DNA from 2 places in the Duganella sp. GW821-FHT01E12 genome. Region 1 is predicted to be linked to the other one. Evidence: predicted binding sites of a transcription regulator. Region 1 holds the regulator's gene; the other holds the start of a gene.
What was found. Region 1 encodes NrdR, which represses ribonucleotide reductase genes. Its sites were predicted from a motif close to CACNANATNTNGTG; they were not measured.
Positions count from the first base shown of each region.

Region 2: the regulator NrdR is predicted to act here: its motif matches at 5,569-5,582, upstream of AC07WS_RS09450 (ribonucleoside-diphosphate reductase subunit alpha).

Region 1 is NZ_JBWKWR010000004.1:95,652-110,687, forward strand. Features, by position in the region: gene AC07WS_RS13550 (DUF2971 domain-containing protein) at 1-23, shown strand, start outside; gene AC07WS_RS13555 (hypothetical protein) at 126-797, shown strand; tRNA gene AC07WS_RS13560 (tRNA-Lys) at 900-975, opposite strand; tRNA gene AC07WS_RS13565 (tRNA-Lys) at 1,005-1,080, opposite strand; gene ybgF (tol-pal system protein YbgF) at 1,138-1,893, opposite strand; gene pal (peptidoglycan-associated lipoprotein Pal) at 2,001-2,531, opposite strand; gene tolB (Tol-Pal system beta propeller repeat protein TolB) at 2,561-3,835, opposite strand; gene tolA (cell envelope integrity protein TolA) at 3,835-4,752, opposite strand; gene AC07WS_RS13590 (ExbD/TolR family protein) at 4,768-5,205, opposite strand; gene tolQ (protein TolQ) at 5,221-5,913, opposite strand; gene ybgC (tol-pal system-associated acyl-CoA thioesterase) at 5,922-6,335, opposite strand; gene AC07WS_RS13605 (SDR family NAD(P)-dependent oxidoreductase) at 6,587-7,336, opposite strand; ZMP/ZTP riboswitch at 7,489-7,614, shown strand; gene glyA (serine hydroxymethyltransferase) at 7,713-8,960, shown strand; gene nrdR (transcriptional regulator NrdR) at 9,017-9,487, shown strand; gene pilV (type IV pilus modification protein PilV) at 9,604-10,158, shown strand; gene AC07WS_RS13625 (PilW family protein) at 10,155-11,108, shown strand; gene AC07WS_RS13630 (pilus assembly PilX family protein) at 11,111-11,608, shown strand; gene AC07WS_RS13635 (pilus assembly protein) at 11,618-13,771, shown strand; gene AC07WS_RS13640 (type IV pilin protein) at 13,768-14,223, shown strand; gene AC07WS_RS13645 (GspH/FimT family pseudopilin) at 14,234-14,791, shown strand; gene ribD (bifunctional diaminohydroxyphosphoribosylaminopyrimidine deaminase/5-amino-6-(5-phosphoribosylamino)uracil reductase RibD) at 14,799-15,036, shown strand, end outside.
Region 2 is NZ_JBWKWR010000002.1:936,205-951,240, forward strand. Features, by position in the region: gene AC07WS_RS09440 (hypothetical protein) at 194-748, opposite strand; gene AC07WS_RS09445 (ribonucleotide-diphosphate reductase subunit beta) at 1,234-2,352, opposite strand; gene AC07WS_RS09450 (ribonucleoside-diphosphate reductase subunit alpha) at 2,441-5,395, opposite strand; gene ampD (1,6-anhydro-N-acetylmuramyl-L-alanine amidase AmpD) at 5,684-6,265, opposite strand; gene AC07WS_RS09460 (sigma-54-dependent transcriptional regulator) at 6,262-7,725, opposite strand; gene AC07WS_RS09465 (sensor histidine kinase) at 7,738-9,420, opposite strand; gene AC07WS_RS09470 (PP0621 family protein) at 9,431-9,709, opposite strand; gene AC07WS_RS09475 (cytochrome C assembly family protein) at 9,706-10,512, opposite strand; gene AC07WS_RS09480 (ABC transporter ATP-binding protein) at 10,535-11,332, opposite strand; gene AC07WS_RS09485 (ABC transporter permease) at 11,332-12,153, opposite strand; gene AC07WS_RS09490 (ABC transporter substrate-binding protein) at 12,154-13,134, opposite strand; gene AC07WS_RS09495 (NHL repeat-containing protein) at 13,437-15,036, shown strand, end outside.

The sequences.
Region 1 (15,036 bases):
TTGTGGCGTGCGGACAGACTTAGGTAGCGGTGCTCGTTTTCATATTGATAACGTGTGACGTTTGTGTACTGGTGAGGATGGGGCGCTCCAGTTGCTCCGTCATCACTTTCCTTGAGGAGATCATATTGGCGGACCCGAAGATTTACCGAGTTTTGTTGAATGAAGATTGGGAGCTTGAAGATCTTTACGAGTTCCCGCATGCCCTTTCTCAATGCTATGCATTCGTCTATTGCTTGGATTCCGAATTGGAGCCGCGAGATCGTGATCGGATTAACTACGCTATACGGGGATATCCGTGGCGTGGTGGGTATAGTTATGTGAACATCTATTCCGTATTTAAGAATCAAATACCATCCGATGAACGTCCTAAAATTGATTCAATCCGCAAGGCTTCTCCTGGTTGGCTTGACTTAATCCTGAATGCTAATGTTGCGTATCAGTTGGCTGCGGCGGTCACGACGCTAGCCGGTGCAGCGACAGCCGCCGCTGCTGCCTATAAGAAGGCTTATCAGTTGATTTTAAGTATTAACGCAGAACGTAGGAAAGCTCAGTTGGCGAAGATGTCGGCCTCCACGATGCAGTTAAAGTCAATGAATGCGATGTGCACTGAGCTGGCGAAGAATTTAGGCTTCAAGAGTCTGAAGGAGCTTCACGAACACACTGGTGATCCTGAAGTTTCTCTGAAGCTACTGATGGCACACTACCGAAGGATGTCGGTACTTTTGGAATATGCTCAAAAGGGAAAGGCAACGCTGACACTACCCAATCTGCTGGGAGGCTCTGACAAGACTTCTTGATCGGAAAGAGCTAGCGTACACCAGCGCTTCTGAAGTGACCAGAGAGCGACCAGAAACAAAAAAGCCCACGAACCGAAATTCGTGGGCTTCCTTGATAATTCTTGGTAGGCCGTGCGGGATTCGAACCTGCGACCAACGGATTAAAAGTCCGCTGCTCTACCAGCTGAGCTAACGACCCAAAGGTGCAATACCTTGGCTTTCTTCGAGTGGTAGGCCGTGCGGGATTCGAACCTGCGACCAACGGATTAAAAGTCCGCTGCTCTACCAGCTGAGCTAACGACCCCCGAAGAAGCGAGATTATAGGGGGTAATGAGTCCGGCTGTCAAATACCCCCAAGTAATTATTTGCCGCCGAGGCGTTCTTTTGCCGTCACCGCTGCCGCCGAGTCAGGATAAGTCTTGATCAGGTCCTGCAGCGTCTTCTTGGCGGCCTTGTCTTTCAGCTCGGTCTGGCAGCTGGCGATGACCAGCATGGCTTCAGGCGCCTTCGGGCTGTCGGCGTAGTTCTTCAGCACCAGCAGTTGGGCCGGGATGGCGCTCTTGCAGTCGCGCTGCAGGAAGTAGGAGCTGCCCAGGTAGTACTGCGCGGTGGGCGCGTAGCTGGAGCCCGGATAGCGCTGCATGAATTCGGCGAAGGCCGTGCCGGCCGCCTTGTAGTCGCCCGAGCGGAAGGTCTGGTAGGCCGCGTCATAGGTGCGCTGTTCGTTCGGATCGACTTGCGTGGTCTTGCCGTCGATGGTCACTTCGCGCGGCTCCAGCTTGCGCAGGCGGGCGTCGAGGTCGACGTAGAAATCTTTCTGGCGCTTTTGCGCGTTGGCCAGCTCGTTGCTCAGCACTTCGATCTGGCCGCGCAGCTTGGCCACTTCCTGCAGCGTCATTTCGTTTTGCGATACCAGATCCAGCGTGCTGGACTTGTCGGACTTGGTGTCGATGCGGGCGTTCAGCTCGGCGCGCATGGCTTCGACCTTGGCGCGCAGGTCGAGCAGGGCTTTGCGGGCTTCGTCGTCGTCGAACAGCCCGGCGTGGGCTTGCAGCGGCAGCCAGGTCAGTGCGGCCAGCAGGGCGGCGCTCAGGCCGGATTTGGAGAGTTTCTTCATGTCGGACGCTTTCACACAAATCTAAATGGAAACGGGGCGGGACGCGGTGTTATCCGCGTACCGCCCCGTATTATGCCTGTCACCCGGCAAAAGGGTAGTGCTTTCGATTACTTGTAGACGATGTCTGCACGACGGTTTTGCGCCCATGCTTCTTCGTTCGAGCCGGAGGCTTTAGGCTTTTCCTTGCCCAGCGATACGGCTTCGATCTGCGATTCCGACACGCCCAGCGTGGTCATGGCCTTGCGCACGGCTTCGGCGCGCTTCTGGCCCAGGGCCAGGTTGTATTCGGAGCCGCCGCGTTCGTCGGTGTTGCCTTGGATCAGGATCGAGCGGGCTTTGTTCTTGGCCAGGTAGGCGGAGTGGTTTTCCACCACTGGCTTGCCGTCGTCGCGCACGACGTAGCTGTCGAAGTCGAAGTACACGCTGCGGTTGGCCAGCACGCCTTTAGGATCGTCCAGCGGATCCAGCGATTTGGTTTCGACCGGGGCGACGGTGCGGGTGTCAGGCTGCGGCTGCGGTTTGGTTTCGACTTGACGCTCTTCCACCTTGGCCGGCTCGGCGATTTTGACCGGGGTCGAGCAGGCGGACAGGATGGCGGCGGTGGTGACGATGAAAGCGAGGCTGCTGAGTTTACGCATTTGATTCTCCTAGAGATGAAAGGTAAAAGTTACTGCATGAATGGACCCCAGGTGGGCTCCTTGATGTTGCCCGCCTGAGTGGTCAGGCGTTGCTTTACACGTCCATCCACCGAGACCACAGCCAGCGATTTGCGGCCGCCGGCTTGAGTGGCGTACATGATGTATTTGCCGTTGGGGGCAAAGCTTGGATACTGGTCGTCGGTGCTGTCGGACAGGCGCTGCTCCTGGCCGCTGGCCAGGTCCATCACGTACAGCTGGTAGTTGCCGTCGCGGCGGGAGATGTAGGCCAGGGTCTTGCCGTCGGCCGACACGCGCGGGCTGATGTTGTAGTTGCCGGTGAAGGTGACGCGCTTGGCCTCGCCGCCGTCGGCGCCCATGCGGTAGATCTGCGGGCCGCCGCTGCGGTCGCTCATGAAGTAGATGCTGCCGTCCGGCGCGAAGTTGGCTTCGGAGTCGATGCCGGCGCTGTTGGAGACACGCTTGAGGTTGCTGCCGTCGGCGTTGACGGTGTAGATCTGCGTGTGGCCGTCCTTCGACAGCGACACCGCCAGCTTGTTGCCGCTCTGCGCCCACACCGGCGACGAGTTGCTGCCTTTTTCGTTGGCCACCACGGTGCGCGCGCGGTTGACCAGGTTCTGCACGTAGACCACCGGCTTCTTCTGTTCGAACGAGACGTAGGCGACCTTGGTGCCGTCCGGCGACCACGATGGCGAGATGATGGGCTCGTTCGAGCGCAGCGCCATCTGTTCGCCTTCGCCGTCGGCGTCGGCCACCAGCAGTTCGTAGTGGCGTTTGTCGTACTCTTTGACGTAGGCGATGCGGGTGGAGAAGGCGCCGCGGATGCCGGTCAGCTTCAGGTAGACGTCGTCGGCGATGTTGTGCGCGGTCAGGCGGGTGAACTGCGGCGCGCGCGCCACGTTCAGCTGCGACAGCTCGCTTTGCTTGACGGTGTCGAACAGCTTGTAGCGCACCTCGTAGTCGCCGGACGCCGCCTTGGCGACGGTGCCGACCACCAGCGCGTCGGCGCCCTTGGCCTTCCAGGTGCCGTAGTCGATGTTGCTCATGCTGTTGATCACGCCGGCGTCGATCAGCTTGAAGGCGCCGCTGCGCTCCAGGTCGGCCTTGATGATGGCGGAAATCTGTTGCGGCGCGATGTTCTCGTCCGCGAAGCCGGCCACGGCGACCGGGATCTGGTTGCTGCCGACGCCGGAAATTTCGATCCGCATCTGTGCCTGGGCGCCGCTGGCGGCCAGTGCCAGCGCGGCGGTAAGGATCGCTTGGTTCAGTTTATTCATGGTGCTCATCAGTGCATATCCTTCATGTTGAAATCGGCGACAAACTCGCGCTCTACCGTACCATCTTTTTTCTTGGGTAGTGGTGACGATTTGGCGATCGCGTTTTCGATCGCGCTGTCGTAGGCGGCCGAGCCGCTGCTCTTCATCTTGCGCACGCCGATGATCTCGCCGGACGGCAGCTGCGTGATCTGGTAGGTCGCGCTCAGCGTATCGTCCACCGTGCCGTACACCAGGTTGCTCTTGATCTTGGCGCGGATGGCCGCCTGATAGCCGCCGTCGACCTTGCCGCCGGTGGAGGTGGCGGCGGTGCCGGTGCTGCCCTTGGCGGCATTGCCGGTGATGCGGCTCATCTCGGCGGCGAAGGCCTTGTCGCGCGCGGCCTTGTCGGCCTTCTCGGCTTTTTCCTTGGCGGCCTTCTCGGCCAGCGCGGCTTTCTTCTTGTCCTTCTCGGCCTGTTCCTTCTCGTCCTTCAGCTTTTGCTCGGCTTCCTTCTTGTCGGCCAGCTTCTTGGCGTCGAGCTTGGCCTGCTTCTCTTCGGCTTCCTTCTTCAGCTTGGCTTCCTTGGCCGCCTCGAGTTTTTCCTGTTCGAGTTTCTTTTTCAGCTTCAGGCGTTCCAGGGCGATGTCCGGTTCCTTCGGTGTCGGCGGCGCCTCCACCGGTTTCGGCGGGGCGGCCTTGACCACCGGCTCGGGTTCCGGTTCGGGCTCCGGCTCGGGCTTGACCTGCGGCGGCGTTGGCGCCGCCTCCTGCACCTTCATGTCCCAGATTTCGGCCTGCACGGTGGTCGGCTCGTTGCTCTGCCAGCTCACGCCCACCCACAGGAACAGCAGCAGCACGGCGTGCATGGCCGCGGCCAGCGCCATCGAGCGCCAGCCTTCGTTTTGTCGCGGCACTTTGTAGGGGCCGCCTGCCGTTGCGGGTTTCATCGTATGCACTGTGATTTACTTGGTCGACAAACCGACCCGGTTGATGCCCATCTTCTTCGCTTCCGAGATCAGCTGGATCACGTCGTCGTACTTGCTTTCCTTGTCGCCGGCGATCAGCACCGGATAGTCGGGATGGTCGTTGTGGATGGCGCGCAGCTTCTTGACCAGCGCGTCGCGGTTGGGCGCGGTTTCCGGCGCCTCCTCACCCTTGCCTTTGACGCCGATCGACAGCGCGCCGTTCGGCTTGATGATCACCTGCACGTAATCGCTGGGCGGCTTGGTGGAGCGCTCGGCGCTCGGCAGGTCGACCACGCTCGGGTCGTTGGCCGATGGCATGACCATGAAAATAATCAGCAGCACCAGCATCACGTCGATGTAGGGCACGACGTTGATCTCGGACTTGAACTTGCGGCCGCGGCCGCCGCGCATGCTGCTGGAGAAAGAGGAAGCCATGATTGCTCTGCCTTCTTAACGCGACTGACGTTGCAGGATGTTGGAGAACTCTTCGACAAAGCTCTCGAAGCGGATCGCCAGGCGGTCGATGTCGTGCGAAAAACGGTTGTATGCGACCACGGCAGGGATCGCCGCGAACAGGCCGATGGCGGTGGCGATCAGTGCTTCGGCGATGCCGGGGGCGACCGCCGCCAGCGTGGCCTGCTGCACGTTGGCCAGGCCGCGGAAGGCGTTCATGATGCCCCACACGGTGCCGAGCAGGCCGATGTACGGCGACACCGAGCCGACCGAGGCCAGGAAGGCCAGGTGCGATTCCAGCACGTCCATCTCGCGCTGGAAGGCGGCGCGCATGGCGCGGCGGGCGCCGTCGAGCACCGCGCCGGCGTCCATGCTTTCGCGGGCGGCGGTGTAGGCGGCCTTGCTCTTGATGAACTCACCCATGCCGGCTTCGAAGATGCGCGCCAGCGGGCCGCTGTTGGCGCGGTCCTTGCCGGCGTTCTGGTGCAGCGCGTGCAGGTTGCCGCCGGCCCAGAAGGTTTTCTCGAATTCTGCGGTCAGGCGGCGCGCCGAGCGCACCGCGAACATCTTGCTGAAGATGTAGGTCCAGCTGGTCAGCGAAATACCGAACAGCAGCGCCATGATCAACTGCACGATCAGGTGCGCGTTGGTGATGAGGGACAGGAAGGAGAGGTCTTGGGTGACGTTCATGTATAGGTTCAGTCTGTTTTGATGGTACTACGCATTTTTTCGGCAACCGCTGCCGGCACGGCGCGCGGCGCCAGGTCGGAACCGACGCAGCCGACCTTGACGCGGGCGGTGTTGAGCAATTGTTCGCCGCACCAGGCTTGCTGCACGAACAGGATCGAGGCGCGGCCTAGCTTTTCGATACTAAGTGTTAATTTTAGTTCATCGTCCAACCTGGCAGGCGCATGATACTCCGCGCTGACGCTTTTGACGACGAACAAGACATCATGTTCGTGGAGCAAAGCGTGCTGTTCGACGTGGATGGCGCGCAGCCACTCGGTGCGGGCGCGCTCGAAGAATTTGAGGTAGTTTGCGTAATAGACGATACCGCCGGCGTCGGTGTCTTCGTAGTAGACCCGTACGTTCCAGATAAACTCTGCAGGCATGTTATTTTGACTACTAGTAAGATTGAGCAACATTCTACGCGATTTTATTGTTTTCGTTGAAGCTTGGACGGGCCAAATCACGTCGATTCCGACATTTCTGCGGATTTTTCAACAGGCGCGCAAAAGATTGCACTTGCGACAGTAAAGCGTTTTCCCGGCAACTTGCCAAGGATTGTAACAACCGCTTACGAATCGGTTCAGGAATGAAACGTCGCCTAAGCCCCTCTTAAGCAAGAGGGGCTGGAAACGGGTTACAGGTTGCGCTTGATCGCCAGCGGGCCGTAGCCCTGGCAGGTCGGCATCATTTCGATGCGGTTGATGTTGATGTGGGCCGGCAGCGTGGCGATCCAGTAGGCGGTGTTGGCGATGTCCTCGGCCGTCAGCGGCTCGGTGCCCTCGTAGACCTTGGCCGCGGCCGCGTCGTTGCCCTTCAGGCGGACGTTGGAGAACTCGGTGCCGCCGCACAGGCCGGGCGCCAGGTTGGTGGCGCGCACGCCGGTGCCGACCAGGTCGGCGCGCAGGTTGAGCGTGAACTGCTCGACAAAAGCCTTGGTGGCGCCGTACACATTGCCGCCGGGGTAGGGCGTGTCGCCGGCCACCGAGCCGAGGTTGATCACGGTGCCGCTGCCGCGCGCCACCATCGCCGGCAGGATGGCGCGGGTCATGGCGACCAGGCCGCTGCAGTTGGTGGCGATCATCGTGTCCCAGTCCTCCAGCGACGATTCGTGCGCCGGCGTGACGCCCAGCGCCAGGCCGGCGTTGTTGATCAGCACGTCGATCTGCGACCACTCGGCCGGCAGCCCGTCCAGCGCGCCCTTGATCGACGCCTTGTCGGTCACATCCAGCACGATGGGGCGGGCGGCGGCGCCCAGTTCGGCGGCCAGCGCCTGCAGGCGGTCGGCGCGGCGGCCGCTGATCAGCACTTTGTGGCCGTTCTGGACGAAGGTGCGGGCCATGGCGGCGCCGAAGCCGGCGGTGGCGCCCGTAATGAAGACGATCATGATCTATCCTTATGCGTGAGTGGAAACGATGGTCAAGTGTAGCCGAAATGGCAGTATGGCCAGCCCCCGCCATCAAAATCGGCATAAGATTGCCTTTTAAGCAATCATTTCCTTGCTCAAATCTGGCGCATAAATTACAATCGGGCTTCCATTACGTCTCACGTAACTGGCGAAAAGCTCCGGTCATCACCATTTTGGTGCGTGGCGGCCGGTCGGCGAAAGGTGGGCATCCACCGGGAAACGTGAGATTTCAACAGCCGTTCGCCTGGGCAGCCATCGATGGAATTGCACGAAGAGGCTGCCTATCCGCTATCGGCTTCCCTCATTCGATCCAACCTGCCAGTAACAAGTTACTCAATTCGATTGGAGTTTTTACATGTTCGCAAAAGATCACACCCTCGCCAACGTTGACCCGGAATTGTTCGGCGCCATCCAGAAGGAAAACACCCGTCAGCACGATCACATCGAACTGATCGCTTCGGAGAACTACACCTCGCCGGCCGTCATGGAAGCGCAGGGTTCCCAGCTGACCAATAAATACGCCGAAGGCTATCCAGGCAAGCGCTACTACGGCGGTTGCGAATACGTCGACGTCGTCGAGCAACTGGCGATCGACCGCGTCAAGCAGCTGTTCGGCGCGGAAGCGGCCAACGTGCAGCCGAACTCGGGCTCGCAAGCCAACCAGGGCGTGTTCTTCGCCGTGCTGAAACCGGGCGACACCATCATGGGCATGTCGCTGGCCGAAGGCGGCCACCTGACCCACGGCATGCCGCTGAACATGTCCGGCAAGTGGTTCAACGTCGTCTCCTACGGCCTGACCCCGGAAGAGGACATCGACTACGCCGCCATGGAAGCGCTGGCCAAGGAACACAAGCCTAAGCTGATCATCGCCGGCGCCTCGGCGTTCTCGAAAAAGATCGACTTCGAGCGCTTCGCCGCCGTCGCCAAGGCCGTTGGCGCCTACTTCATGGTCGACATGGCGCACTACGCCGGCCTGATCGCCGCCGGCCTGTATCCAAACCCTGTGCCGCACGCCGACTTCGTCACCTCGACCACGCACAAATCGCTGCGCGGCCCGCGCGGCGGCATCATCCTGATGAAGGCCGAGCATGAGAAGATCATCAACTCGGCCATCTTCCCAGGCATCCAGGGCGGCCCGCTGATGCACGTGATCGCCGGCAAGGCCGTCGCGTTCAAGGAAGCGCTGACGCCTGAGTTCAAGGCTTACCAGCAACAGGTCGTCCTCAACGCCGACGTGCTGGCCAAGACCCTGATCAAGCGCGGCCTGCGCATCGTCTCCGGCGGCACCGAGTCGCACGTGATGCTGGTGGACCTGCGTCCGAAGAACCTGACCGGCAAGGAAGCGGAAGCGATCCTGGGTGCGGCCCACATGACCTGCAACAAGAACGGCATCCCTAACGATCCGCAGAAGCCATTTGTGACTTCCGGCATCCGCCTGGGTTCGCCTGCCTTCACCACCCGTGGCTTCAAGGAAGCGGAAGCGGAACAAGTCGGCAACCTGATCGCCGACGTGCTGGACAACCCGCACGACGCCGCCACCATCGACCGCGTGAAAGCGGCCGTGAAGGTTCTGGCTGACAAGTTCCCTGTCTACGCCAAGTAATCTGCAGTACCGCGACGCCGGCGTGTGCCGGTGTCGCGTCATCGAATAGCGCCAATATGAAATGTCCGTTTTGCCAGCATGAAGACACCCAGGTTCTCGATACGCGCGTATCCGAGGAAGGGGACGCCATACGCCGGCGCCGGCGCTGCGGAAAATGTGATAAACGATTTACCACGTACGAGCGCATCGAGCTGGTGATGCCGTATGTGGTCAAGAAGAACGGCAGCCGCACCGAGTATTCGTCGGCCAAGCTGCGCGGCAGCCTGACGCTGGCCCTGCGCAAGCGCCCCGTGGCGGCGCCCGCCGTCGATGCGGCGATCTTGTCGATCGAGGAAAAACTGCTGACCAGCGGACAGCGCGAGGTCGATACCGGCTACATCGGCGAGCTGGTGATGCAGGAATTGAAGCGCCTCGACAAGATCGCGTATATCCGTTTTGCTTCCGTCTATAAAAACTTCGAAGACCTGGCCGAGTTCCAGGACGCCATTGCCGAAGTCGGGCAGGAACGCAAGCCGCGCAAGGCTTAGTTTCCCGCGCGTTATGCGCCGGCCCAAGGCTGGCGCACCTTTGATGCACCTCATGTTCTCTGCAGTAGTCGCTGCTAACTTCTAGCACTGTCCTCGTCGACTTGCGGAGGTGTGCGATGCGCACGCGCGCTTATATGCCGGGCTTTACGCTGCTGGAAATCCTGATCGCCGTGCTGTTGCTGGCGTTTGGCATCGTCGGCGGCGTGGCGATGCAATTGTCGGCGCTGCGTGCGCGGCATCAGGCGGCCTTGTTGTCGCAAGCGAGCTATGTCGCGGCCGGCCTGGCCGAACGCATGCGCGCCAACGCCGCGCAAATGCATCTGGCCGACGGCGCCAATCCCTATCTGCTGCTTGACTACGATGCGCTGGCCGAGCCGCACCCGCCGGCGCCGCCGGCGCTGTGCTATGGCGGCGCGTGCGACAGCGCGCAGCTGGCGCTGTTCGATCTGTATGAGGCGAAGATGCAGGTGAGCCAGTATCTGCCGGCGGGACGGTTGCGCGTGTGCCGCGACGGCAGCGGCAGGGCGGCCTGGGCTTGCGGCGGCGGGGTGGGGGCGCCGGTGGTGGTCAAGGTCGGGTGGCGCGAAAAAAATCCTGACGGCACGCCGCACAAGGATGCGGGCGGCGAGTTCGCGCCGGCGCTGGCCCTGGTCGTCGGAGCGACGCGATGAGCGCCCGGCCTCTTGTGCGCGGCTGGACTGTCGTCGAGTTCGCCATCGCCGTGACGCTGGGCTTGATCGTGAGCTTGCTGGCCAGCGGCTTGCTGCTGTCGGCCGGCAGCAGTTACCGCAATCACGGCGAGTACGTCGGGCTGAACGACGGCGGCCGGCATGCGCTCGACATCATGGCCCGCTCGATCCGGCAGGGCGCTTACATCAACTGGGACGGCAAGGCCGCGCCGATAGAACTGGATGACGCCGCGCGGGCGCCCGTCGCGGGGCTCGATGCGCGCAGCGTCAGCCGGGACAGCGCGGACATCTCGGGCCTGTTGCCGGCGGTGGCGCACGGCAGCGATGTGCTGGCGCTGCGTTTCTCCGGCACTGGCGTGGGCGGCAATGGCGACGGCTCCAATCTCAATTGCGCGGGCTTCGGCGTGGCCGCGCCGGATGCGCCCGATGCGCGCGGTTGGAGCATCTTCTACGTCGCCGACGACGGCGCCGGCGAGACCGAGCTGCGCTGCAAGTACCGCGGCGCTTCCGGCTGGGGTGCGGACGCCATCGTGCGCGGCGTCGATTCCTTCCAGGTGCTGTACGGGCTCGATACCGACGTGCCGGCCGACGGCGTGCCCAATGCCTACTTCAACGCCAGCGGCATCGATGCGATGGACGCCGCGCTGGCGCTGACCGGCGCGACCGCCGCCGAACGCTTGCGCGACTTCCATCGCAAGACGTTCTGGAAGCGCGTGTGCAGCATCCGGGTGGCGCTGCTGCTGCACGGCGAGAGCAACACGCGCGCCGATACGGGGGCGGCGCAATACGATCTGTTCGGCCCGGCCTATTCCGATGCGCACGGCGACGACGAGGGCGTGCGCATTGCGGAGGCGAGCCTGCCGCCGGCGCAGCGGGCGCGGGCGCGCAGGGTGGTCGGCATGACGGTGGCGCTGCGCAACCGGAGCGGCTAGTCATGGCGCGGCAGCGGCAGAGGGGCGTGGCGGTGTTGATGTGCCTGATGATGCTGATCCTGGTGATGTTGCTGGGCGTGTCGGCGGCGCAAATGAGCTTGCAGGGCGAGCAGGCGGCGCGTGGCGAGCGCGATCGGGAAGTGGCGTTGCAAGCGGCGGAGGATGCCATGGCAGATGCGGAGCGCGATATTCAATCCGGCACGGCGGCGGCCAGCGCCTGCGATACGGCGCCCGCCTGGCAGCGGGTGGACCTGTCCGGCGTGGAGGACGGCGGCGCCTGCACGCTGGCCTATGGCGAGCACACCGGGGCGGCGATGCTGACGGCGGAAGGCGCGCTGCCGTTCAGGAAGCCGCGCTATCTGATCGAGCGCATGGCCTGCCACCAGCCGGGCGAGGATGCGACGGCCGTCAGTTATTGCTACCGTGTGACGGTGATCGGCTTCGGGGCGCGGCCGGGGACGGAGCTGGTCCTGCAGTCCGTGTTCAGCAAGCCGGAGTGAGGAGGGAATATGCAAAGAGCGATGCCTGGCCGTGGACGCATGCTGTCGTGGATGCTGATCGGTCTGCTGCTGATGTTGTTGCCGGTGCTGGCCGTCGGCGTGCATGCGGCGCCGCCGCTGCTGAAGATCGCCAGCGATCCCCTGGCCGCCGCCTGCCGTCCATCGGCCCCGGCTGCGGGAGCGCGGATGGCGGGCACGTCGCTGCTGCTCACGGCGGCTGCCGGTCTGGCCGTGCCGTCCGCGCCGGTCGGCGACGTTCTCAGCGCCACGCTGGACGCGGGCGACAGTGGCGGACATTTTGAGCGCATCCGCTTGCCGCCGCTGGGCGTGTCCGCGCCGGGCGCGCTGCTCTGGGATGCCGGCGCCATCCTGACCGGCGCGCCGGGTCGTCCGCCGGTGCCGGAACCCGAGGCGCGCAAGCTCTACACGGCCATCGTCCAGGCCGACGGCCGGCTGGCCGGCATTCCCTTTGCATGGCCCGCCTTGTCGGCGCCGCAGCAAGCGTTGCTGGACCAGGCGCCGCCGCCGCGCGCAGCCGCCAGCGACGGTTTGGGCGAACGGCGCGTGGCCTATCTGCGCGGGGATCGCAGCGACGAAGGCACGCTGTTCCGCCGGCGCAGCAGCGTGCTGGGCGACTCGATCAACAGCCTGCCGGTGGAGGTCGGCCCGCCGTCGGGCGCCGCGCTGGATGCGGGTTATCTGGCCTTTCGCGAACGTTACAAGACCCGCCGCACCATGATCTACCTTGGTGCCAACGACGGCATGCTGCATGGCTTCGACGCCGGCAACGGCAACGAACTGTACGCCTATCTGCCGGATGCGCTGATGCCCGCGTTGAACCGCTTGCCCAGTCCCGGCTATGTGCACCGCGCCTATGTCGACGGCCCGGCAAGCAGTGGCGATGCCCTGATCGCCGGCAACTGGCGCACGGTGCTGCTCTCCGCGATGGGCGGCGGCGCGCAGGGCTTGTTCGCGCTGGACGTGACGGATCCCGAAGCGCTGAACGAGGAGGCCGCGCTGTGGGAGTTCACCGACCGCGACGATCCCATGATGGGCAATCTCACCACCTTGCCGCAGCTCGCCAGGGTGCGCACCAGCCATGACGGGGAGGTGGCCGGCTACCGCTATTTCGCCGTCGCCGCCAGTGGCTTGAACAACTACGGCGGCGACGGCCACTTCAGCCGCGCCGGCAAGGGCGCCTTATTCCTGCTGGCGCTCGACAAGCCGCGCGATGCGCCGTGGAAGCTGAACGTCAATTACTACCGCTGGACCACGCCGATCTCGGACGCCGCGATGGCGAACGGCCTGAGCGCCCCGGCACTGGCCGTCGACCGCGATGGCGCGTTGAGCTACGCCTATGCCGGCGACCTGCAGGGCAATTTATGGCGTTTCGATTTCGCCGCGTGGCCCGGCATCGCGCCCCAGTTGCTGTTTGCCGCCCGCGACGCGGATGGCAGGCGGCAGCCGATAGCGCAGCGGCCCATGCTGGCCTATGCCACCGGCGGCGGCTACATGGTGCTGTTTGGCACAGGCATGTTATTCGACCGGTCGGACCTGTCCGCAGGCAGTTTCGCTACCCAGTCGTTCTATGGCATCCATGACAGTCTGTCCGTGCCGATGGATGCCGTGACGGGACGGCGCCAGTTGACCGAGCGCGTGCTGGATGCTACGTCTGCCGAGTTGTTCGACATCGGCGGCGCCGGCATCGCGGCGGACAGCAAGGGCTGGTATGTCGACTTCCTGCAATCGTCGCGCACCGGGGAACGCAGCATCAGTGGCGGCGCGCTGGTGGGCGGCGCGGTGGTGTTCAACACCTTGTTGCCGGGCGCGGACAAATGCGACGCGTCGCGCAGCCGCACCTACGTGCTCCAGGCGCTCAGCGGCCTGCCGGATGGCCGCAGCACAGCCAGCATAGCGCCGGCCGCGCCGATAGTCGGCCTGCTGCAAGCGACCTACACGATGTCGGCGCTGGTGCCGCAATCGTCCAGCCGCAGCACGCCCGATCCGACCGGGCAGGTGGTGGTGGAAAAAAACTACGCGCTGGTCAACGTGTCGGCGCGGGAGGTGATGCCGGCGGGCACAGTTAAAGTGCGCTTGAGGTCGGGGCGGCTGAGTTGGCGCGAGGTCGCCAATTGGCGCGAGCTGCACGAGGCCGTCAAATGAAGCGCGTTCGGGAGCGTGCGTTCAGCATGATCGAGCTGCTGGTGGTGCTGGTCATCCTGGCCGTGCTGGCGGCGCAGGCGATGCCGAGTTTTAAGCAGCACGTGATCCGCGCCCGCCGCGCCGAGGCGCAAGCCGCGTTGCTGGAGTTGATGCAACAGGAGGAGCGGTTCTACACGCGGGCCAACACCTACATCGCCTTCTCGTCGAGCGCCACGGAGCCGGAAGCCCGCCAGTTCAAGTGGTGGAGCAGCAACGGCGCACCAGCCAGCGCCTACGAAATCGAAGGCAAGGCTTGCGACGGCGAGCCGATCTCGCAATGCGTGCAGCTCGTCGCCACGCCCGGCACCGCCTTGGTCGACCGTGGCTTTCGCGACGACGATTGCCGGCAGCTCAAGCTCACCAGCAGCGGCTTGCGCCTGGCGACCGGCCCGTCCACCCGCTGCTGGCCGTGAGGGTGGCGCGATGCACACGCCATCTTCCATGCGCGGCCATACGCTGGCCGAACTATTGATCGTCCTGGCGCTGATCACGACCCTGCTTGGCGTCGCCGTGCCGAACTATCACGCCGGGTTGAAACGGCAGCAGTTGCGGGTGGCCGCCAACGACCTGCTGGCCGCGATCAACCTGACGCGCTCGCAGGCCATGGCGCGCGGCGGACGGGTCTTGATGGCGCCGCTGGACCCGGCCGGCACGTCCTGGCGCGAGGGCTGGGTGGTGTTTGTCGACGATAACGGCAACCGCCGCCTTGACGCCGGCGAGCTGCTGTTGTCCAGGCACGGGCCGATCGCCGACGGCATTGCCGTCTACTCGGCGTTCTCGTCGGCCGCAACGCCGCAATATCTTGCTTATAATGCTGCTGGGCGCGCCTGCAGCGCGGGCAACAGCCTGGCGGCGCGCTGGGGCACGCTGTCGCTGGCGCGCGGCGACGAAGTGCGCAACATCAAAATTAATATGCTGGGCCGGGTGCGCGTATGCGACCCGGCGGCGGGCGACGCCAGCTGCACCAGCGCCAAGGACTAAGGACAACGTGAACATCAGCAACGATCTCGAAGGCATGACGCTGGCGCTGGAATGGGCCGCCAAGGGGCTGTACACCACCTCGCCGAATCCGCACATCGGCTGCGTGATCGTGCGCGGCGGACAAGTGATCGGCGCCGGTGTCACCCAGCAGGCCGGCAGCGACCATGCGGAAATCCAGGCGCTCAAGGATGCGCAGGCGCGCGGCAACGATGTGCGGGGCGCCACCGCCTACGTCACGCTGGAGC
Region 2 (15,036 bases), on a different contig from region 1:
GGGCGAAAGCCGGGCGCCCGGTCTGGCCGACCTGCTGCGGCTTGCGGCGGACGCCGGCGTCATTGAAGCGATGGCGGCGCAGAGCGGCCTGTGGACGGATCTGGCCACGGCGCCCCGATCCGCACCGCGACGATCAAGGCCATCGGCCGCGCCATCGAGGCCAGCCGCAAGCGGCTGAGATAAGAAAGGGGCGTCACGGATTTCCGGGTATGTGTTTCGCGGCGCGGCGCTTCCTGCGGCGGGCGCTTCTTCCGGAGCCGGACTTGCACCGAGTGCCAGCATCTTGCGGCGCCGGAGCGCGTTCGCCTTCGGCCGGGCCGCTGTCTGCCTGTGCGCCGCCCTCGCGCAGTCGTGCTATCGCGGCTTTTCGCGCCGAGCGGCAGACGTCGGCCAGCAGCCATTCGCCGCTGCCGGGGAGGCGCAGCCACACGGCTTTCCATGCGTTGCGGTTGCCGCTGCCGTGCAGGTTGGCAAAGCACGACGGCGATACCGTGTGCCCTTCATATTGGATTTCCGCTCCCACCACCGTGGCGAAATAAGGCCGGCTGCCGAAGCTGGCGCGCAGCCTTGTGCCCTCGGGAAGAAAGACCTGCTTCCATTGGTATCCGGCCTCGGACGCCGCCGCAGGCTGCTGCGGGGCCGCCGGCGGCGGTTTGATGTAGTTGCGGATCGCTTCGATGACGAAGAGCTCCTGCGCCAGGGAATCCGACCAGAAATTGCCGGTGAATTCGCCCAGCTCGACCAGCACGTCGTCAGGTACGCGGATTGGGAATTGGAGCTTGTAAGAGGGCTTAATCTTAGGCGAGGCAGGGATGGGGGGCTCTCTAAAATCGGTTTTTACTAAGCGCTGCTAACCACTACTAACCTGTACTACGCAGCGCTATCACGTACTAAAAATGCCGTGCCGAATGCTAATCCTTACTAATTTTTTCGGCCTGTATTCGTTAGAGGCGATTAGTATTTTTTAGTGCCGCAAATAGCGCGGAACCGCACGAAATATCGATGGTTAGCATTGGGTAGTAGTGGTTAGCGGGTTTTAGTAAAAGCCGAAAAAATACACCCCGCCCTGCCCATGCCGGAGGTGCAGCCAACCTCAGGCGGTGCCAAACACGAGCAAGCAGCTTAACGCCATGGTTCCGGGCATGGGTTGGAGGCCGATGCCAGGGATGAGGGAAATAAAAAAAAACCCCTTGCCGTGAAGGCAAGGGGTTTCATATATGGCAACCGAGGAATTTAATCCCAGTTCAGCGCGCCACCGGTCTGGTACTCGATCACGCGGGTCTCGAAGAAGTTGCGTTCCTTCTTCAGGTCGATCATCTCGCTCATCCATGGGAACGGGTTGTCTTCCTGGTCGAACAGCGTCTCCAGGCCGATCTGCGTGGCGCGGCGGTTGGCGATGAAGCGCAGGTAGCCCTTGAACATGGTCGCGTTCAGGCCCAGCACGCCGCGCGGCATGGTGTCCTCGGCGTAGGCGTACTCCAGGTCCACGGCCTTCAGGAACAGCTGCTTGATCTCTTCCTTGAACGCAGGCGTCCACAGCAGCGGGTTTTCCATCTTGATCGTGTTGATCAGATCGATGCCGAAGTTGCAATGCATCGACTCGTCGCGCAGGATGTACTGGTACTGCTCGGCGGCGCCCATCATCTTGTTCTGGCGGCCCAGCGCCAGGATCTGGGTGAAGCCGACGTAGAAGAACAGGCCTTCCATCAGGCAGGCGAACACGATCAGGGACTTCAGCAGCTGCTGGTCGTTGTGCACGGTGCCGGTGGTGAAGGCCGGATCGGTCAGCGTGTTGATGAACGGGATCAGGAACTCATCCTTGTCGCGGATCGACTTCACTTCGTTGTAGGCGTTGAAGATCTCGCCCTCGTCCAGGCCCAGCGACTCGACGATGTACTGGTAGGCGTGGGTGTGGATCGCCTCCTCGAACGCCTGGCGCAGCAGGTACTGGCGGCATTCCGGGGCGGTGATGTGGCGGTAGGTGCCCAGCACGATGTTGTTGGCGGCCAGCGAGTCGGCGGTGACGAAGAAGCCCAGGTTGCGCTTGACCAGGCGGCGCTCGTCCTCGGTCAGGCCGTTCGGGTTCTTCCACAGCTCGATATCGCGCTGCATGTTCACTTCCTGCGGCATCCAGTGGTTGGCGCAGCCGGCCAGGTATTTGTCCCAGGCCCACTTGTACTTGAACGGCACCAGCTGGTTGACGTCGGTCTTGCCGTTGATGATGCGCTTGTCGTCGGCATTGACGCGGCGCGCGACTTGCTCGGCGTTCGCTTCGCCGGTGGCCAGCGCGGCCTGATTGATAGCAGCTTGTGATGCGGCCGGTGCGGCCTCTTCGTCCCAGGACAGCGACATGGTATTTTCCTTCTGAATTCGGTGTAAAAAGAACCGCCCGGACGGGCCGGGACGGTTCACTCTCTATATTAGTACGTTTTCCGCCAGCTTATTGGCAAGCTTCGCATTCCTCGAAACCATCGTCGCCCGGACGCAGGTAGCAGGCGGCGCCGTCGGCCTCGGCCTGGGCCACCGACGATGCCGCCGCCGCCGAACCGGCCAGGGCCGCCGTCGCCGGGCCGGCCGCCGTCATGGCGCTGGCCGACATGCCGCCGTCCACGGCCACCGCGTTCAGCGCGCCGGTCTTGGAGGTCGATTTCTCCATGTGGGTGGCGGCGATGGTGCGCAGGTAGTAGGTGGTTTTCAGGCCACGCAGCCAGGCCAGCTTGTAGGTCTCGTCCAGCTTCTTGCCCGAGGCGCCGGCCATGTAGATGTTCAGCGACTGCGCCTGGTCGATCCACTTCTGGCGGCGCGACGCCGCTTCCACCAGCCAGGTCGGCGACACTTCGAACGCGGTGGCGTAGATGTCGCGCAGGTCCTGCGGGATGCGGTCGATCTTGGCCAGCGAGCCGTCGAAGTACTTCAGGTCGGAGATCATCACCTCGTCCCACAGGTCGCGCGCCTTCAGGTCGCGCACCAGGTAGGCGTTGATCTCGGTGAACTCGCCCGACAGGTTGGACTTCACGTACAGGTTCTGGAAGGTCGGTTCGATGCAGGCCGACACGCCAATGATATTCGAAATGGTCGCGGTCGGAGCGATCGCCACGCAGTTTGAGTTACGCATGCCGAACTTCTTGATGCGCTCGCGCACCGGGGTCCAGTCCATCGCGGCCGAGGTGTCCTGCTCCAGGTAGCCGCCGCGTTCGTCGGCCAGCAGCTTGATCGAGTCCTGCGGCAGGATGCCGCGGTCCCACAGCGAGCCTTTGTACGACTGGTAGTGGCCGCGTTCCTCGGCCAGCTCGGTCGAGGCCAGGTAGGCGTAGTAGCACACCGCTTCCATCGAGGTGTCGGCGAAGGACACGGCTTCGTTCGACGAGAACGGAATGCGCATCATGTGCAGGCAGTCCTGGAAGCCCATCACGCCCAGGCCCACCGGACGGTGGCGCATATTGGCGTTGCGCGCCTTGTCGACGGCGTAGTAATTGATGTCGATCACATTGTCGAGCATGCGCATCGCGGTGCGGATGGTCTTCTTCAGCTTGACGTGGTCCAGCTTGCCCTCTTTCATGTGGGCCGGCATGTTCACCGAACCCAGGTTGCAGACGGCGATTTCGTCGGGACCGGTGTTCAGCGTGATCTCGGTGCACAGGTTGGAGCTGTGCACCATGCCCACGTGCGACTGCGGCGAACGGATGTTGCATGGGTCCTTGAAGGTGATCCATGGGTGGCCGGTTTCGAACAGCATCGACAGCATCTTGCGCCACAGGTCCAGCGCGGCGATCTTCTTGAACACGCGGATCTCGCCGGCGGCGGCCTTGGCTTCGTAGCCCAGGTAGGCTTTTTCGAAGGCCTTGCCGACCAGGTCGTGCAGGTCCGGGCAGTCCGATGGCGAGAACAGGGTCCACTCGCCCTTTTCCATCACGCGCTTCATGAACATGTCCGGGATCCAGTTGGCGGTGTTCATGTCGTGGGTGCGGCGGCGGTCGTCGCCGGTGTTCTTGCGCAGGTCCAGGAACTCTTCGATGTCCATGTGCCAGGTTTCCAGGTAGGCGCATACCGCGCCCTTGCGCTTGCCGCCCTGGTTGACCGCCACGGCGGTGTCGTTGACCACCTTCAGGAACGGCACCACGCCCTGCGATTTGCCGTTGGTGCCCTTGATGTGGGCGCCCAGCGCGCGCACCGGGGTCCAGTCGTTGCCCAGGCCGCCGGCGAACTTGGCCAGCAGGGCGTTTTCCTTGATGGCGTCGTAGATGCCTTCCAGGTCGTCCGACACGGTGGTCAGGTAGCACGACGACAGCTGCGAACGCAGGGTGCCCGAGTTGAACAAGGTCGGCGTCGACGACATGAAGTCGAAGGTCGACAGCAGGTTGTAGAACTCGATGGCGCGCGCTTCGCGGTCGGACTCGTTCAGGGCCAGGCCCATGGCGACGCGCATGTAGAACGCCTGCGGCATCTCGATGCGCACGTCGCGCACGTGCAGGAAGTAGCGGTCGTACAGGGTTTGCAGGCCGATGTAGCCGAACTGCAGATCGCGGTCGGCGACCAGCGCCTTGGCCAGGCGGGCCAGGTCGAACTCGGCCAGCTTGGTGTCCAGCAGTTCGTTGGCGATGCCCTTGGCGATGTATTGCGGGAAGTAGCTCACGTATTCGGCCGCCGCGGCGCCCTGCGCCACTTCCTTGCCGAACACTTCCTTGCGAATCGTGTGCAGCAGGATGCGGGCCGTCACCTGCGAGTAGGCCGGATCCTTTTCCATCAGCGCGCGGGCGGCCAGGATGGCGGACTTGTGCAGCTCTTCGACCGGCACGCCGTCGTACAGGTTCTTCAGCGTCTCGGCCACGATGGCGTCGGCGTCGACGTGCTTTTCCAGGCCGATGCAGGCGGCGTTGATCAGGCCGGTGACGCGGTTCATGTCCAGCAGCTTGCGCTCGCCGTTTTCGACCACGTGGATCTGCGGCGCGTCAATGGTCGCGGCGGCGCCCTGGGCTTCCTTGGCGGCGCGGCGCTCTTCCATGTGCTTGGCGCGGTACAGCACGTAGGCGCGGGCGACATCGTGTTCGCCGGAGCGCATCAGCGCCAGTTCAACCTGGTCCTGCACGTCCTCGATGTGGAAGGTGCCGCCCGATGGCTGGCGGCGCACCAGCGCGGCGACCACGCTGGAGGTCAGCTGTTCTACCAATTCGCGCACGCGCGCCGACGCCGCGCCCTGGCCGCCGTTGACGGCCAGGAAGGCCTTGGTCATGGCGATCGCGATTTTCGACGGCTCAAACGCGACGACCGCGCCGTTACGGCGGATGATGCGGTAGTCACCGAGGTCGCTGGCGGCCGTGACCGGGCTGCTGGCGGTGCTCGCAGCGGCTGCTGGTACCAGCGCTGGATTGATGGTGATGTCTTGAGTAGATTGCATTTAAGCTCCCCGATAACAGCGTGCAGTCAAAGCTGCGCGACGTAATGTTGTATAAAAAAAGGCCAAAATGAAGCGACCTGCCAAACCTGCCTGGCCGGTTAAACTGCAATAAAATGGGTGGTGAACTGGCCTTGAAGGCTTGCGAATAGTTTAAGAACCAGTGTCATGAGAACTACTATATCTAGTGATTGGTGTGAATCGATACACTGATTGTAGTGGTCGGATAATGGTAAGACAAGTAGAAATTTTGCCGTTTACGGCAATTTTTCTGTTGACATTCAAGAAGCCCTACGGGAAGCGCAATTCCCGGTTAGCAGCTACTAACGATAACCAGCATTTCCGGTACCTTTCCCAATCAAACAACGGTCCCGGATCGGTCTTGCGGCCCGGCGCGATGTGCTCGTGGCCCTGCACGTCGGTCAGCGGGTAGCGCGCCTGCAGCGCCACCGTCAGCTCGGCCAGCGCCGCGTACTGGGCCGGCTCGAAGCCGCTGCCATCGGTGCCTTCCAGCTCGACGCCGATCGAATAGTCGTTGCACCTCTCCCTTCCGCGGAACGACGACAGCCCCGCGTGCCAGGCCCGCTCGTTAGCAGAAACATACTGCATCACGCGGCCGTCGCGGCGGATGAAAAAGTGGCTCGACACCTTCAACCCCCGCAGGTCGGCGAACGAGGGGTCAGTATTATAGTCCAAGCGGCCGGTGAACAGGTCGGACACGTGCGGACCGCCGTAGCAACCGCCCGGCAGCGAGATGTTGTGGACCACCAGCAGCGTGATGTCGGCCGGGTCGGGACGGCGGTCGGCGTGCGGGCTGTCGTAGCGGATCGCCGGCAGCCACCAGCCGTCCGCCCCCACTGGCGGGCGGCTCACGCTTCCGGCTCCTGGATGTTGAGCTTTTGCATCTGGTAGCGCAGCTGGCGGAAGCTGATGCCCAGCAGCTGCGCGGCCTGGGTGCGGTTGAACTGGGTCTGCGCCAGCGCCCGCAGGATGATGTCGCGCTCGATCTGGTTCAGGTAATCGGGCAGGCTGCTGGGCAGCGCGTCCAGGTGCGGCAGCGCGGCCGGCGGCGCCGGTTCGGCCGGCGCCGACGCGGGCGGCGGTGCCACGGCCGCCTCGGCGCACTGCGGCGCCGGGGCCGAAGCCTCGGCGCTGCGCGCGCCCTTCAGCGCCAGGTCGGCCACCTCGATCACGCCGTCGTTGGCGAAGGCCAGCGCGCGCTCCAGGATGTTTTCCAGCTCGCGCACATTGCCGGGGAAGGAATAGGCGCGCAGGGTCTCCAGCACGCCCTCGCCCAGCCGCACCTTGTGCTCGAAGGTGCCCAGCCGCTCGAGGATGGCGCCGGTCAGCACGGCCAGGTCGTCGAGCCGCTCGCGCAGCGGCGGCAGGCTCAGTTCGATCACGTTCAGCCGGTAGAACAAGTCCTGCCGGAAGCTGCCCTGCTCCACGCACTGCGCCAGGTTCTTGTGGGTGGCGCTGATGATGCGCACGTCGACCGGCTCCTCGGCGGTGGCGCCGATCTTGCGCACGCGCCGCTCCTGGATGGCCCGCAGCAGCTTGACCTGCATCGCCAGCGGCAGGTCGGCCACCTCGTCGAGCATCAGCGTGCCGCCGTTGGCCGCCTGGAAGAAGCCGTCGCGCTCGTCGGCCGCGCCGGTGAAGGCGCCCTTGCGGTAGCCGAAGAACTCCGCCTCCATCAGCGCCTCGGGAATCGCGCCGCAGTTGACGGCGATGAAGGGCTTGCCCGCGCGCGAACTCTGGGCGTGGATCTCGCGCGCGGCCAGCTCCTTGCCGCTGCCCGATTCGCCGTTGATGGCGATCGGCGCCATCGAGCGCGCCAGCCGCGCGATCTGCGCGCGCAGCGCCTGGATCACGGCCGACTCGCCCTTGAGCCGGCTGGCCGGCGGGGCTGCGCCGGGCGCCGCGCCGGCCGGCGGCTCGGCGTTCAGCCGCAGCGCCGACTGCACCATCACGCGCAGCTGGTCCAGCGCCACCGGCTTGGAGATGTAGTCGAAGGCCCCGGCCTTGAGCGCGATGACGGCGTTGTCGGCGCTGCCGAAAGCCGTCACCACCGCGATCGGCGTGTTCTTATAGGCGGCGCTGACCTCGCGCACCAGCTCCAGCCCCAGGCCGTCCGGCAGGCGCATGTCGGTCAGCACCAGCTGGTATTCGCGTTCGGCGTTGGCCAGCAGGCCGCGCGCCTGCGCCAGCGTGGCCGCGCTGTCGACATCCAGCCCCATTTTCAGCAGGGTCAGTTCCAGCAGCTCGCGCAGGTCGGCCTCGTCGTCGACGACCAGCACGCGCGGGGCGCGTTGGGAACCTCTAGCACTCATCAAACAGCCTTTCTACGTCTGCGCCGGATGGGCGAAGGTGATTACGAAGCGCCCGCGCGAGCGGGGAGTCCCATCGGGGCTGTCTTTGATATCAAAACGATATTCGTAGTCCAACCGCGCTTCGTTATTCAAACACAATTCGCGCGCCAGATATAGTCCCAGGCCGGTCCCCTTGCTCGATGTGGTGTAAAACGGCTCGAACAAATGGGCCCGCACCTCGGGCGAGATGCCGGGGCCGTCGTCCTGCACATGCAGCTCCAGCGGCCGCGCCTTCTCGCTCACCAGCTCCATGCGCACCGAGGCCGGCGCGCCGCTGGCGTAGCGCACCGCGTTGTTGAGCAGGTTGAGCACCACCTCGCGCAGGTGCAGCGCGTCGAAGCGCACCAGCGTGCCGGCCGGCGCCGACACCGCCAGCAGGTCCGGCGGCAGGCCGTGGGTGTCGACGAATTCGGTTTTGAGCTCGGCCAGGAAGAGGTCCAGCGCCAGCGGCTCGCCGTGCGGCTGCACCTTGCGCGACAGCTGCAGGATGTCCTCGACCATGCGGTTGACCCGCGCCACGTTGTCGCCGACGATCTGCAGCAGCCGCAGGTGGACGGTGCTGTCGAGATCCTCGCCCAGCAGCGCGGTGGCGTGGCCGATGGCCGACAGCGGATTGCGCACCTCGTGCGCGATGCTGGCCGTGAGCCGCCCCATCGACGCCAGCTTCAGTTGCTGCGCCTGGTTCTCGATGCCGGTCACGTCCTGCAAAAAGATCACGCTGCGCTCGGTGTCCAGGCCGGCCGTGTCGACCGCCGCGAAGCGCACCTTCAGGTGCGCGGCCAGGTCGCGCCGCGCGCTCCAGGCGGCCGTCACGTCGCGCAGCGCCGTCTCGGCATACGGCTTAATGGTGACGTAGGCGGTGCCGCGCGCGGGGTCGGCGCGCCACTCGGCGTAGGCCTGGGCCAGCGGCGCCAGCGCGGCGGCGGCCGACAGCCGTAAGCTCATCTCCGGCCCGACCATGCCCAGCATCTGCTGCGCGGCCGGATTGCCGGCGAACACCTGGCCGTCCGGATCGACCACCAAGATGCCGTCGCCGACGTTGGCCATCACCAGCCGGTTGACGGCCTGCTGCACGGTGATCTCGACGCCGCGCCGGATCGCCAGCTCCTCCTGGCCGATCAGGCGCGCCGCCATGCGGTTGACCACCAGCACGGCGGCGAAGAAGGCCGCGCCATACAGGCCCGCCTGCAGGTAGGGCTGGTCGCCCGCCATCATGAACACCTGCCAGGTCGATTCGGCCAGCATGAACAGCGCCACCAGCGCGGCGCAGAACAGCGACAGCATCAGCGGCGCCAGGATGGCCACGCCGGCCAGCGGGAACAGGTAGAGGATGGCCAGGCCGCTGCGCAGGCCGCCGCCGGCCACATACAGCAGCGAGATGATGGCCAGGTCGCAGGCGATCTGCGACAGCAGCTGCAGCAGGAAGCGGCGCTGCCAGTACACCGCCGTCAGCGCGAACAGGATCGCCAGGCCCAGGTAGAGCAGGCAGATTTGCAGGTACAGATAGTTGCCGGAGGCGCGCAGGCCGTGGTTGTCGAAGCTCAGGTAGACCAGCAGCACCAGCGCGATCACCACGCGGGTGGCGTTGAGCGTCTGCAGCGAACGCCAGAAGGTTGCGCGCGATCCGGCCGACAAGGCTTGAAGGCGCGCGATCATGCGCGGCGGCCTAGGCGGCCGGCAGCGTGGCGTGGGCCGCGCTGCAGTAGTCGCGGCCGCGCGCCTGCACGGTTTCCGATGCCGGATAGAAGATGCCGCAATGGGCGCATTGCAGCATGGTCTCGGCTTCGGCCACGGCCCCGGCCTCGGCCTGGCCGGCGGCGCGGCCGGCCGGCTGCCCCGGCTCGCGGAACTGCTGCTGGTGGCGCTTCTGCGCCTCGCGGATCTTGCTGCGGATGGCGAAGATCACCAGGAACACCAACGCCAGCCAAAAAATTATACGGCTCATGCCCAACCCTTATGCAAAACCACTTCAAACACAAAACGGCTGCCGACGTAGGCCAGCAACAAGGTGGCGAATCCGGCCAGCGTGAAGCTCAGCGCGGTCTTGCCGCGCCAGCCGCGGAAGCGCCGGCCCGCCAGCAGCGCGGCGAACAGCAGCCACGACATCATGGTGAACACCGACTTGTGGTCCCATTTGAGCGCCTGGCCGAACAGCTGTTCCGAGAACACGATCCCCGACAGCACCGTCAAACTGAGCAAGGTGAAGCCTATGCTTATCATGCGGAACAGCAGCTTCTCCATGGTCAGCAGCGCCGGCAGCTGGTCCAGCGCGGCGGCCAGGAAGCCCTTGCGCTCGGTGCCCGCGTGCAGGCGCTTTTCCTGCAGCGCCATCAGCACCGCGTGGAAGGCGGCCACCGTCAGCGTGCTGTAGGCCAGCGTGGCGATGGCGATGTGCCAGCCGAACAGCGGCGACTTGCCCTCCAGCGCGATCACGCTGCCGGGGAAGCCGGCCTGCAGCGCGGCGGCCAGCGCCGCGTTCGGCATGACCAGGCGGCGCATGCCGTCCAGGCTGAAGTTGCGGTTCTCGATCCAGTAGGCGCCCACCGACACCCACAGCGCCGACGACAGCATGGCGGCGAAGCCGATGCGGATGGCGCCGGCGCCGCCGGCCACCTCGGACCACAGGCCGGCGCCGTGCAGCAGCCAGGCGGCGGCCGTCACGGCGGAAATGAGCCCGGCGCGGCGCGACGGCAGCGCCGCGCATAACAGGTACAGCGCGATGGCTGCCAAGAGTAGGATAGTCTGCATGTCCGGCAGTTTACACCATCGCTCAGTCGACGGCTGCCATGCGCAGCTCGTCGTTGTGGTGGCGCTGCTGCTCCTCCATCACCAGCTGGCCCAGTTCGCGCTTGAGGGCGTTGAACTCGGCGGAGGCCGGATCGCGCAGGCGCGGCAATTCCACCATCAGGTCGCGCTTGACGGTGCCGGGACGGTAGGTCATCACCACGATGCGGTCGGCCAGGTAGATCGCCTCCTCGATGCTGTGGGTGACGAAGATGATGGTCTTCTTCAGCTCGGCCCAGATGCGCAGCAGCTCGTCCTGCAGGTTGCGGCGGGTCAGCGCGTCCAGCGCGCCGAACGGCTCGTCCATCAGCATGATCGGCGAATCGAGCGCCAGCACGCGGGCGATGGCCACCCGCTGGCGCATGCCGCCCGACAGGTCCTTGGGGAAGCGCTGCTTGAAGTCGCCCAGCGACAGCATGGCCAGCAGCTGGTCGACCTTGGCCGCGATCTGCGCCTTCGGCATGCCCTTGATTTCCAGGCCGAAGGCGATGTTCTTTTCCACCGTCATCCACGGGAACAGCGCGTATTCCTGGAACACCATGCCGCGCTCGGGTCCCGGTGCGCGCACCTCCCTGCCGTCGGCCAGGATGCGGCCGGAACTGGGCGGCGCGAAGCCGGCGATGGCGTTGAGCAGCGTGGACTTGCCGCAGCCAGACGGCCCCAGCAGGCAGACAAACTGGCCCTGCGGGATCTCCAGGTCTATGTCCTTGAGCGCCACCAGCTCGCGCCCGGCGGTCTGGAACACCTTGCTGACGTTGGCGACGACGATGTGATGAGGGTTCATCAGTTCTCCAGGCCGCGGTGCCAGCGCAGCAGATGGTTGTTCAGTTGATTGACGGCGGTGTCGATGATCAGGCCGATCAGGCCGATGGTGATCATGCCGGCCATGATCTTGTCCGACCAGAAGTACTCGCGCGCCTCCAGGATGCGGAAGCCCAGGCCGTTGTTCACGGCGATCATCTCGGACACGATCACCACGATGAAGGCGGTGCCGATGCCGATCCGCACGCCGGACAAGATATACGGCACGGCGGCCGGCAGGATCACCCGCAGGAACAGCGTGCTGCCGCCGGCGCCGAGGTTGCGCGCGGCGCGCAGGTAGATGCTGTCGACCTGGCGCACGCCGGCGATGGTGTTCATCAGCACCGGGAAGAAGGCGCCCAGCACGATCAAAAAGATGGCCGGCGGATTGCCCAGGCCGAACCACAGGATGGACAGCGGGATGTAGGCGATGGGCGGAATCGGCCGCAGCAGCTGCATCAGCGGATTGAGCCAGGCGTACACGGTCTGGCTGGCGCCCATCACCAGGCCCAGCGGCAGCGCCAGCGCGGCGCCGATGGCGAAGCCGACCAGCACGCGGTACAGGCTGCCGAGGGCGTCGACGATCAGCTCGCCCGACACGGCCCACAACAGCCAGCTGCCCTGCTCCGGGCTGTACGGCTGGACCGGCAGCAGATAGGCGATCCAGCGTTCCAGCACCGCCAGCGGCGACGGCAGCATCTGCGGATTGACCCAGCCCTTCATCGACACCAGCTGCCACACGCCAATCACCAGCGCCGGCACGATCAGGCCGACGCCCGCCTCCCTCGCGTTGAACTTGGCCATTTACTTGACGCCCAGGCTTTTCTTGGCGGCGTCCAGCAGGTCGGTCTTGACCCACTCCCTGGCGGCGGGCGGCTTGCTCATGCGGCCGACGCCGGTCTTGAACATGACGTCGGTGGTGATCTGGATGTGCTCGGGCGTGATGTCGTAGGAGTACGGCGAATTGCCGATGGCGTCGTTGAAGTCTTCCTTGGTGATCTGGCCCTTGAACACGGTCTCGCGCACATACTTCTCGGCCACGGCCGGCTGGTCGATGAAGGTCTTGGTGGCCTCGACGAAGCAGCGCATGAACTTCTCGGCCAGCGGCCGCTTCTCCTTGTAGAACTTCTCGGTCATCACCATGGTGCGCACCGGCTCGCCGATCGGGGTGTCGTAGGGCTTGACGATCTCGTTGCCGTAGCCCTTGTTGATCGATTGCGAGGACTGCGGCTCGGAGTTCATCATGGCGTCGATGTTCTTGCCCAGCAGCGCCTGGTTCAGATCGGCGTAGGCCAGGTAGATCAGCTGCACGTCCTTGCCCGGCTGGTCCGACGCGGAGAGGCCGGCCTGCTGCAGCTCGGCCAGCAGCAGCACCTCCTGGATGCCGCCGCGCGTGACGCCGACCTTCTTGCCCTTGAGGTCCTTGACGCTCTTCATCTTGAGGTCGGCGCGCCCGACCAGGCGCGCGCCGCCCTTGGCGAAGCCGGCCACCACGAAGATGGGCGCGCCGCTGGCGCGGCCGGAGATGGCCGCCTCGGACGCCGTGGTGCCGACGTCGAGCTCACCGGCGATGATCCCCTGCATCACGTCCAGGCCCTTGGCGAACACCCGCTCCTCGACCTTGATGCCGCACTTGGGGGCGATCTCCTTGATGTAGGAAACCGCGCCGTAGTGGGCGAACTTCAGGTTGCCCAGGCGGACCACCTCCTGCGCCGACGCCGCCCCTGCGGCGGCCGCGCACAGCGTGGCGATGGTCAAAGTCTTGCAGATTGCCTTCAATTTCATCCGTCTCTCCTGGGTGGAAAATCATGGCCGGCGGCGGCCGCGGTTTTTTTAGTGTAGCGATCATACCAAGCTAAACATGACTTGCCTATCGCGCCGCCGGGGCCGCCGCCGCGCGTACGGCGCCGGGCGTGACAAAGTGTGCAATTTGCCGCGGGTAAAAAGTCTAGAATTCCCGGCATTAGGCATTGGTTAATGTTGCCATTTTTGCGCGCCCACCGGGCCGCGCCCACTCCGCGATCCACGATGCGTACGGCGCGCTACGCGATACACCATACACAATCATCTTTCAAAGGATCTTCATCATGTCTTATCCGCTTACCTACCGCGGCCGGCGCAACGCCTGCGGCCTGATCCTGTCGGCGGCCCTGCTGGCCGCCTGCGGCGGGGGCGGCGGCGGTAGCGCCGTCACGCCGCCGCCAGCCAGCGCCACCGAACTGCAACTGTCGCCGGCGCCGGGCCAGCTGCCGGCCGGCGGCGCGCCGGTGGCGATGACCGCCACGCTCAACGGCGCCGGCAGCGTCAGCTGGTCGCTGGCGGCGGGCAGCCCGGGCACGCTGTCGGGGACCAGCGGCGCCACGGTCAGCTACGCGCCGCCCGCGCCCGGCGCCGTGGATCGGCCGACGCCGGTCACCATCACCGCCAGTTCGGGCGGCCTGAGCAAATCCATCACGCTGAACCTGACGCCGGCGCCCGGCCTGTGGCTGGTGGCGGGCGCCCTGGGCGGCAGCGGCAACCTGGACGGCAAGGGCGGCGACGCCCGCTTCTCCAGCCTCAACGACATCAGCGGCGACGCGGCCGGCAATGTCTACCTGAGCGACAACGGGCTGCTGCGCAAAGTCTGCCCGGACGGCACGGTCAGCACCATCCCCAACTACAACTACAATTTCCACTGGAGCCTGGTCGCCGCCTCGCCGGATGGCGCCACCCAGTATTTCATCATCAACCTGCCGAATCCGCTCTCCCCCAACGCCGACAACCTCCATCTGTACGCCAGGAAAAGCGATGGCAGCTACGTCGATTACGACCATGCCGACAACACCGTCAAGATCGCGGCGGACAACGACAGCGTCTACCGGCTGGTGTATGACCCCTACGGCAACACCCACTACGCGGCCATCGTCCGCCGCCGCACCGGGGACAAGAACAGCGTGCTGGTGGCCGGCGACTACAATTCGGGCAGCTATGTCGACGGCCCGGCCGGCGTCGCCCGCCTCTACAAGCCGACCGACATGCTGCTCGAGCGCGACGGCAATCTGATCGTCATCGACAACGGCAGCCTGCGCAAGGTCGCGCCGGACGGCGCCATCGCCACGCTGGTGCGCGGCCAGCCGCAGGACGCGCCGGACGACGGCAGCGGCGCCGTGCTGCACGGCGCCCGCAGCCTGACGCTGGACCGCGACGGCAACGTGCTGCTGATGGAACGGCCGAAGAAGGACGGCGGCTACGCCATCCGCAAGGTCAGCGGCGCCACCGTCACCACGCTGTACCAGGAGAGCGACCCGGCGCCGGCGCCGTATGCGTATGCGGCCTACACCGCCGACGCGGTCGGCTACCCGTCGCCCGACACCCTGCTGTATGCCACCGCCGACGGCCGCCTGCTGGTCGGCAACCGCGTGCGGCTGCGCATCGTCGGCGCCGACGGCAGCCGCGCGCCGTTCGCCGGCCTGGGCCTCGACACCGGCGCGCTGGGCAAGGACGGCCAGGGCGCCGCCGCCAGCTACCACCGGCCGGGCAGGCTGGCGGCCGACCGCGACGGCAATATCTATTCGGTCGAGATGCGCTGGTCCGACGATGAAATCGAACGCCAGTACAACGAAGCGAGCAAGCGCGCCATCGTGCGCAAGACCACCCCGTCCGGCCAGGTCAGCACGGTTTTCGACCGTGAACTGGGGACGGTCACCG